Regions from separate parts of the Ensifer canadensis genome, predicted to be linked through region 1. Evidence: predicted binding sites of a transcription regulator. Region 1 holds the regulator's gene; the other holds the start of a gene.
The links. Region 1 encodes LexA, which represses DNA repair genes until DNA is damaged. Its sites were predicted from a motif close to TGTTCNNNNTGTGTTCNG; they were not measured.

Region 1 (4,413 bases):
CTAGTTACCCATACCGTACCCAAGCGAGGAATTGCTGAATGAACCGTAATGGGCTCTATCTGATCATTGCCATGCTCGCCGTCGCCGTCATTGGTCTCGGCGCCTATGTCTACCGCGAGGAAACAAAACCGACCGGCGTAGAGATCAAGATTGGCCAGGACGGGGTTTCCGTTCAGGAGAATTGAGCGCCATCGGCCACACGCTCAACAGGTTTGGCAGCGGCGAATGCCGCTGGCGGTCGACGCCCCACGCGAGGTTCAAGGCGAACGCAGATCCGAAGGCGGTCGAAATACCGGCCATCGGTGGCGTAAGCGGCCGCGTGCTCGTTGCGAGCGTCAACGAAAGTGTGACGTAGATAGGGCGGCGAGCGCGTGATTCAGCCCCTCGCACGATGAAAGCAACAAGTCACCCAGCGCCTGCGCGATTGGCTAAAGCGGTTCTCCGTCAATAGCAGCCCGATTGTCGAATGTGAAACGCTGTGCGTGCCTGCGCAAAGGACATGCTGCCGGCACGCAGGTACGGTTTTCGGGGGGCAAGGAACATGGGCCAATGCGGCGCGTCCAACACGCGCAGCGAGGCTGCCCGCATCGCAGCCAACCACTGTTTTCAAAGCGCAATTCGACCGGGCTGCGCTTGCCCGCCAGTTTGCGAACGTCCGCAGTCGCCAACGACATGGCCTTGCGAGGACGCGCCCCGAAATGGTGATTCGGTCACTATTGTCAGTGCTGAAAATATTGTCTCTAGACAGAACTGGGAATGAATATCCCAACAGCGCGACCCGTATAGGTAGTGTCAAACAAAGCCAACAATGGAGGAAAAGACATAAAATGAAATATAAGATCGCCCTGACTGCTCTTGCCATTCTTGCCGTAACGACGGCCACCGCAAGCGCTGAGGATCTCGTCTTTCAGCTTAAGAACAAGACGAATGCCGTTTTGACGAACTTCTACACATCGCCGGTCGGTGTTGATCAGTGGGAAGACGACGTCTTCGGGCGGCAGGTGCTTAATCCGGGCGAAAGCATGGAAATTACCATCGCCGACGGACGTGATGTCTGCAAATACGACATGCGCTTTGAATTCGAAGAAGGTTCCGGTCTCGACACGACTGAAGACAAGCAGGATCTCTGCGAGTTGGGCGAGTACTCGATTCACGAGTAAAATCCGTCGAGCGTGAAAAACACTCGATCCGAAAATCTCCGTCTCGCTACCCTATGTGGCGAGACGTTGAAGTAAGAGAGCGGCTGGCCGGCATGAAGGCGGCTAGAGCGTTTCCGGTTTAAACGGAGTCACTAGGCGCTCTATCTATTTGTTTTTACGCATTTCCTGGCGGAAAACCGCTCCGCACTTTTCCTCGAATTGCGCTGGCGTGAGACGGGCTTAGTGGTAGCGGCGGATCAAGCCGACGAGCTTGCCCTGAATCTTGACCCGGTCAGGCCCGAAGATGCGCGTCTCATAGGCCGGGTTGGCGGCCTCTAGAGCAATTGAAGCGCCCTTGCGCCGGAAGCGTTTCAACGTTGCTTCCTCGTCATCGACTAGTGCCACGATGATATCGCCGGGATTGGCCGTGGTGGCATTGCGGATGATCACCGTATCGCCATCGAAAATGCCGGCCTCGATCATCGAATCACCCTTCACTTCAAGGGCGTAGTGCTCGCCGCTGCCGATCATATCGAGCGGCACGGTAATGTCGTGGGTGTTGTTCTGTATCGCCGAGATCGGCACGCCGGCGGCAATGCGGCCCATCACTGGAACCGACACGGAGCTGTTGTCGGCAACCGGCAGCGTTTTCGCCGCGGGGGCAGGGGCGGGCGGTTTGCCAAGGCTACCCTCGATGACGCTCGGCGAAAACCCGCGACGGGGCTGCGCGCTCGCAGCATAGGCTTCCGGCAGTTTGATGACTTCGAGCGCTCGGGCGCGGTTGGGAAGCCGGCGTATGAAGCCGCGTTCCTCGAGCGCTGTGATCAGCCGGTGAATGCCCGACTTGGATGCCAGGTCGAGTGCATCCTTCATCTCGTCGAAGGACGGCGGTACACCGGACTCCTTCATTCGTTCATGGATGAAAAGAAGCAATTCCTGTTGCTTGCGGGTCAGCATGGCAAGTCGCTCCAGAGGCGTGAAACAAATCAAGAACAGACACTATCTGTTCCATATGTGTTCCGCAAGTGCCTAAAATTCTGTGAATGTTGGTTCAATCAAGCGCAGATTGACCAACTCGTCGCTGCACGCGCCGCGCGAGGCTGATATGCCTCCTTCCGTTTATGGAATGAGGGTTTAATGACGAAGCTGATTCAAATCTTGCTGACCATCGTTGTCGCCGCGACCGCGATCCTTGGGTTTCGCTGGTATCAATACGTGGATAACAAGCAGAGCCCGTTTGACGAAGTTGGTATCGCGTTGAATGCGGCGATGCCCGGGCCGCTCAATCAATGGGGTTGTGACCGGCTGAAGCTGACATTTGGCAACGGACACCCGCCGCACGGTTGCGCCGCGGCCGATGGGACGCAGTGGAAATAGCCTGCCATCAAGGGATCAGCAGAAATATCGATGGGCGATCTGCTAGAGGAGGCCTGAATCAGGCCGGCTGCGTCGCGGAGCAGGCGTCCTCGAATTCCTTGACGGTTTCCGCGGAGTTGTCCTCCGGCAGCACAGCGTCGGCCGCTTCGGTCGCGACCGGCGTGTCGCCTTGATAGACGAAGGACTGGATGTAGTAGGCGATCGTTCCCTTCCAAACGTTCCGGCCGTCTATCTGCTGGCAGGGCACGGCCGTTTCGAAGTCGGCTTGCAGGTCGTCGACCGTGGCAGCGCTGAGGGCGATGTTAGGCGATGCGATAATCGAGGCGATAAGCAAGGCTGCAAGCACGGTGAACGTCCACTAGATCAGAGGTGGCGGCGATGGTTTGGTTAACGATGTGAACCGTGCTTTCGTTCCGAAGTCCAGCAAGCATGCCGGGCACTGTGCCGTGTTCAACAGTTCTTTGCGAAAGGCGAGCACTGGTGCTCAAGCTGTGGCAATGAAGGCACAAAGATTGGCGTGAGGTGCGTTGGCGTTTTCGATTTTCCGGCGCCCGCCTCAAAGCGTGGCGCTGGCAGCTGATCAACAATACCCGCCGCAAATGCTTCCGATGATGTTGGACGCCGTAATGGAGTGCGAGTGGCCAGCGGCATCCGCCTGTAGCGATCTTCGCATCTCCAGCCAAATACATACGACGTTCAAACGCGCTACGAAACCGGCATCTGACCGCGGGTGCTCGACCAGTCGCGCCGGGATGTCGCGGAGACGTTGCGCACCCCAGTTCGACTGGCCACTGACGGATATCTCTCTCGTGTCGTTAGTTCGAGAGGTTAAAGCCGACCGTCTTACTTCTTGTCTTTCTTGCCCAGGGAGAAACTGCTGCCGGCCAGCTTCACCTGTGAGCCTTCCGTCACAACGGCGGCTTTGACAGTCTTGTCCTTCTTTGGCTTTCTAACCTCGCGGTTACTTCGCACTTGACCTTTTGCCATGATCGTCTCCAATGAAAGAACACAAGGGGCGAAACGCCTTCGATTGGCGGCTTTTCCTTGGGTTCGGTTGGTTATTGATCGGCATTTTCGCCGATCGGCTAAATCTCTTCCTTCCGCGCGACAGGCATCTGCCGTTCGGTTCTTGAACCAGTCTCCAATGCGTGACCCTGATGCCGTGCTGGCTTCGGTCACAGAGTGGCGTTCGGCTCCCGGCTTCCCATTCTCCTTGAGGAGCGCAGCCCAGTCCTGCCGGGCTCGCTAGACGACAATCAGGACAGCCGGGATATCGTCGACGCGCCTTCCGTGGTGCTGGTGCCGCGCGGCTCGTAAGCGCGCTGGTCACGCAGGATCTGGAAGGCGATCGTCAAAAGCTTGCGCGCGATCGCCACACGCGCCTTGTTGGTTCCTCTGATCTTCAGATGCTCGTACTGGTCATGAAGTTGCGCATCGCTGGCGATGGCGGGGGTGACGGCTTCGACGAAAGCCCAGCGCAGCCACTTGTTGCCCTGCTTGATGATCTTGCCGTGAAAGGTCTTGCCGCCGGAGGAATAGGTCGAGGGCACCAGTCCGGCATAGGCGGCGAGCTTCTTCGGATTGCGAAAGCGGGATACATCGTCAATCTCCGCGTCGATCAGCCGGGCGAAGAACTCGCCGATGCCGGGGATCGTCTTCAACAGCTTGACGTTGGCATTGGCCTTGGTCATCGCCCGGATCGTTGCTTCCGACTGCTTGATCCGCACGTCAATGTCGCCGATGAAGGCGAGGCCACGGTCGATCTGGATGCGGTCGATCTCCGAGACGTTGACTTGCGCCAGCTGGACGCGGCCGGCCTTGCCAAACAGATCCCCGAGCTTCTTCAGCTGTGCCGTCTGCTCCGGATAGCGATCAAACACCGTGACAATGCGGTTCT
Region 2 (4,413 bases), 2.0 Mb from region 1:
TCTGCGTCGTGCTGTCCATGTCATGCTCCTGTTGAGGGAATGATGCAGTGGCCATGACCTTTGCTGGCCGGACCCAAGGACGAACGCAAGCGGGTCTTGCCGACACGGGTGTCGCAAAAAAATCGAGCGAGATTGGGCTGCCGCGTCGGGCAGACTCAAGCATTTCGGGAAAAATGCGAAGCGGTTCCCGTCAGGAAGTGCGTAGAAACAAGGAGATAGAGCGCTTCCGCGACGTCGTCTAAACCGGAAACGCTCTGGAGATCGATGCCTAGAGATCGATGATCGTGCCGCGACCGTCGTTCCAGATGCGCATTTCGCGCGGGGCGGCGCCGGAGGTCGGGCGGGCCGTTGCTCGAGCCTGCTTCAGGTTCAGCCGGGCGGCAATGGCGCTGCCGATCGCGACAACGGCGGCGATGCCGGCGAGCGCAAGCGCAAGCGATGCGGTGAAGACGAAGGCTGCCAGCGTAATGGTGATGGCGAGAGCCGTAAAAAGAACAGAACGTATGCTTTGCATGATCGTCACCTTTCTGCTCGGGATGTGGGTGTTGCCGCCGCCGCTTGCAAGAGGGGTGCGGCCGTTCGCCTCGTCTTGCGGAAAAAAGGAAAGGCGGGCACAACTGGCCGCATGACAAAATCGATCGAACATCACCCCGTTCGCCTGCGCCGTTCGGTGCTTTCAGTGCCGGCCGACAATGCCCGCGCACTGGCCAAGGTTGCGGAACTTGCGGCCGATGCCGCGATCTTCGACCTTGAGGATGCGGTGGCGCCGGAGCGCAAGGCCGAGGCGCGGGACGGCCTCGTTCGCCACCTCGTCGAAAACAGGCCGGATTGTGAGGTCATCATCCGCATCAATGCGCTCGGATCGGGCTTCGGCCAGCAGGATCTGGCGGCGGCCGTTTCGGCAAAGCCTGACGCAATCCTGCTGCCCAAGGTCGAAAGTCCGGCCGATATCCAGATCGTCGCCGACTGGCTGGCCGATAACGATGCGCCGGAGGCGTTGCGTCTCTGGGCGATGATCGAAACGCCGCGCGGTGTCGTCAATGCGCCTGTTATCGCCGAGACCGGCCGCACCTTCGGCGGCAGGCTCGATTGTTTCGTCGTCGGCCTCAACGACCTGCGCAAGGAAACCGGTGTTCCCGACCGGCCCGGCCGTCCGTACCTCATCCCCTGGCTGATGCAGATCCTTTTGGCCGCACGCGGGAGCGGTCTCGACGTCATCGATGCGGTGTTCAACGATTTCCGTGACGCCGACGGTTTCGACGAGGAGTGCCGGCAGGGGCGCGACATGGGCTATGACGGCAAGATGCTGATCCACCCGCTGCAGATCGGCCCGGCCAACGAACGCTTCGGCGTCGAGCAGGCGGCCGTCGACGAGGCGCGCGCCATCATCGCCGCCTTCGCGCTGCCGGAGAACGCGGAAAAAGGTGTCATCAATCTTCATGGCCGAATGATCGAGCGGCTGCATCTCGATCAGGCCCTGAAGCTCGCCGCCAAGGCGGAGATGATTGAAAAACGAAAGGCAAGATTTTGAAACTTTACCGCTTCCTCACCGGCCCCGACGATGCGTCCTTCTGCCATAAGGTGACGGCGGCACTGAACCAGGGTTGGTCCCTGCACGGCTCACCGACCTACGCCTTCAATGCGGATACGCAGCACATGCAATGCGGACAGGCCGTATTCAAGGAAGTCGAAGGCAAGGACTACCACCCCGACATCAAGCTGTCGGAACAGTAAAAAGCAGGAACGCTTCGACTTTCCGGCCGGAGCGTTTTTTTGTTTTCCGATTGTTTTTCGGGGGCTCTGCCTCGGAGCGGATGGGGGCTTAGTTGCCCACGTGCTCCACGCTCGCCTCGATCCGTTCCATATCGTCGTCGGAGAGGCCGAAATGGTGGCCGATCTCGTGGATCAGCACATGGGTGATGATGTCGCCCAGCGTTTCCTCGTTTTCCGCCCAATAGTCGATGATCGGGCGGCGATAAAGGATGATCCGGTTCGGAAACTCACCTGTCTCCATGGTGAAACGTTCGCTGATGCCACGGCCTTCGAACAGGCCGAGCAGGTCGAACGGCGTCTCCAGCGCCATGTCCTCGAAGACGTCGTCGCTTGGAAAATCGGCAACCTCGATGATGAGGTCGGTCGTCAGTTGGCGGAACTCCTGCGGCAGGTGGCTGTAGGCTTCCACTGCGAGTTGTTCGAATGTCGTGAGCGTCGGTGCGTGGCGTTCCCGCCAATCATCGGTCTGGTCAATGCGGGCCATAGGCACTCCTTGTTGCCCTCCATATAGCGATTTTGCCTTTGTTTTTCGAGTGTTGAATTCCGGCTGGGGTGGGCGAGGAATAAATTCTTAAACTTGGCTGTTGACTCATGTGGTCAGCTCTGGAATCTATAAGAACATAACAGGAACATCTTAAATGGGAGTTGACCGTCATGGCCGAGAACGCCGTGCAGCGGGAGACCGTTCTTTCGCTTCGCGAAACCATAGCCAGGATCGAAAATCGCAGGCTTGCGGGCGTCGTGAAGGCGGTCAAGGCGGCCGATCCCGCAGGCTTTCGGCGCAAGGAAGAAGGTCACCAGTCCTCCGGCCGCAAGGTCCTGCCGCTCGGCATTCCCGAACTCGACGATATCCTCGAGGGCGGCCTGCCGCTCGAGGGTATGACCGAGATCCGCAATTCCGAGACGCGCGATGCCGGCGCTGCGGCCGGTTTTGCAACCGCGCTCAGCGCCCTTTGTCAGCAGGCGCGCCAGCAAAAGGGCGATGCCGGGGCACCGGTTCTGTGGGTCAGCCAGTCGCTGGCCTCGACCGAGGCCGGCCTGCCCTACGGTCTTGGTCTCAAGGCTTACGGGCTCGACATTCGAAGCCTGATCCTCAGCCTGCCGCGCACGGTGAAGGACGCGCTGTGGATCGCCGAGACGGCGCTTTCCGTCCCGGCCTTCTGTGCCGTCATTCTCGAAATTCGCGGCAATCCGGCATCGCTGGCCTTGAGCGAAAGCCGGCGCCTGCATGTTCGCGCGCGCGCCGGACGCATTCCTCTTCTTCTTCTGCGTCAGTCCGGTCACGAGGAGGCGAGCAGCGCCTTCTTCCGGCTTCATATCGAACCGGCGCCCGCCCGCGAGCGCGCCCTCCCTGACGGTTCGATGCTTTGCGGCAGCATCGGCCATCCCGTCTTTCACGTCATTGCCGAAAAAAGCAGGTCTCCTGCTCCCGTCGGCCTCTTCCTGGAGTGGAACCCCCATGACCGCCGCTTTTACCCCGTCGAGCCCCTACCAGCCGCTGCTGCGGCAGACCCACAACCAGCGCATTCTGTCGCTCGACTTTCCGCATCTTCCGGCCGACCGGGTGGCGCGGAGCCGCTGGGGAACCTCCTGGCTTTCCCGCGGGCGTCCTGATCATCCGCCTGTCGTCTTTGCCGACCGGGTCAGGAATGCGATGCGCCTCGTCGCGCTCGATGGCCTTGCCGAGAAATCAGGATTCCAGTTGGGCCAGGGCGTTGCCGAGGCGCGGGCCATGTGTCCCGAGGTCGATGTGCTGCCCGCCGACCGGGCGGCGGATCGCGCCCTTCTGGAAGGGCTTGCGGACTGGTGCAGCCGCTACACGCCGCTGGTGGCGCTCGACGGCGAAAGCGGCCTTTATCTCGACATTACCGGCTGCGCCCATCTGCTCGGCGGCGAGAAATCGCTTCTCGACGACCTGCTCGCCCGGCTCTTTCATCTCGGCATCGAGGCGCGTGCGGCGATCTCGTCTTCGGCAGGGCTTTCCTGGGCGGTGGCGCGCTTCGGCTCGCAAAGCGTGATCGCTCCGGAGGAGGCCGTACGCGTGCTTGCGCCACTGCCGATGGCTGCCCTCAGGCTTCCAGTCGACATGATCGAAACGCTCGGCCGGGTCGGGCTCAAGCAGGTCGGCGATATCATCGAGGCGCCGCGGGCGCCGCTTGCCCGCCGCTTCGGATCCATTCTGCTCCTGCGCCTCGATCAGGCCATGGGGCTGGAGGACGAGCCGCTCTCGCCGCGGCTCCCCGTTGCCAGCCTCTCGGCCGAGCGGCGGCTTTCCGAGCCGGTCCAGGGTGAGGACGATATTCTCGGCCTGACGCAGGAGCTGGCAGCAAGGCTGAAGCCGGAGCTGGAAAAGCGCGGCGAAGGCGGACGGCTGTTCGAACTGCTGCTGTTTCGCGTCGACGGCCGGGTCTTTCGCATCGCTGCCGGAACGTCTTCGCCGCTGATTGAACCGAGCCGCATTGCCGGCCTTTTCCGCGAGCGGCTGCAGGCGGTGCACGAGGATCTCGATGCCGGTTTCGGTTTCGAGATCCTGCGGCTGTCGGTTCCCAAAAGCGAAAAATACGAGGTGATGCAGGAGGATTTTTCCGGCACGCCGGATCGGCAGCAGCCGCTTGCGGCCTTTGCCGACAGGGTCATGGC

Region 2: a site for LexA is predicted at 2,388-2,405, ahead of J3R84_RS16870 (ImuA family protein). Genes of this name have one in related genera too.

What each region holds. Positions count from the first base shown of each region.
Region 1 is NZ_CP083370.1:1,454,889-1,459,301, forward strand. It holds gene J3R84_RS07185 (hypothetical protein) at 39-185, shown strand; gene J3R84_RS07190 (hypothetical protein) at 828-1,160, shown strand; gene lexA (transcriptional repressor LexA) at 1,380-2,096, opposite strand; gene J3R84_RS07200 (hypothetical protein) at 2,277-2,516, shown strand; gene J3R84_RS07205 (hypothetical protein) at 2,575-2,862, opposite strand; gene J3R84_RS07210 (hypothetical protein) at 3,360-3,503, opposite strand; gene J3R84_RS07215 (IS110 family RNA-guided transposase) at 3,773-4,413, opposite strand, start outside.
Region 2 is NZ_CP083370.1:3,468,486-3,472,898, reverse strand. It holds gene J3R84_RS16895 (VOC family protein) at 1-19, opposite strand, end outside; gene J3R84_RS16890 (hypothetical protein) at 269-514, opposite strand; gene J3R84_RS16885 (HpcH/HpaI aldolase/citrate lyase family protein) at 626-1,531, shown strand; gene J3R84_RS16880 (DUF1737 domain-containing protein) at 1,528-1,734, shown strand; gene J3R84_RS16875 (metallopeptidase family protein) at 1,823-2,257, opposite strand; gene J3R84_RS16870 (ImuA family protein) at 2,428-3,387, shown strand; gene J3R84_RS16865 (Y-family DNA polymerase) at 3,338-4,413, shown strand, end outside.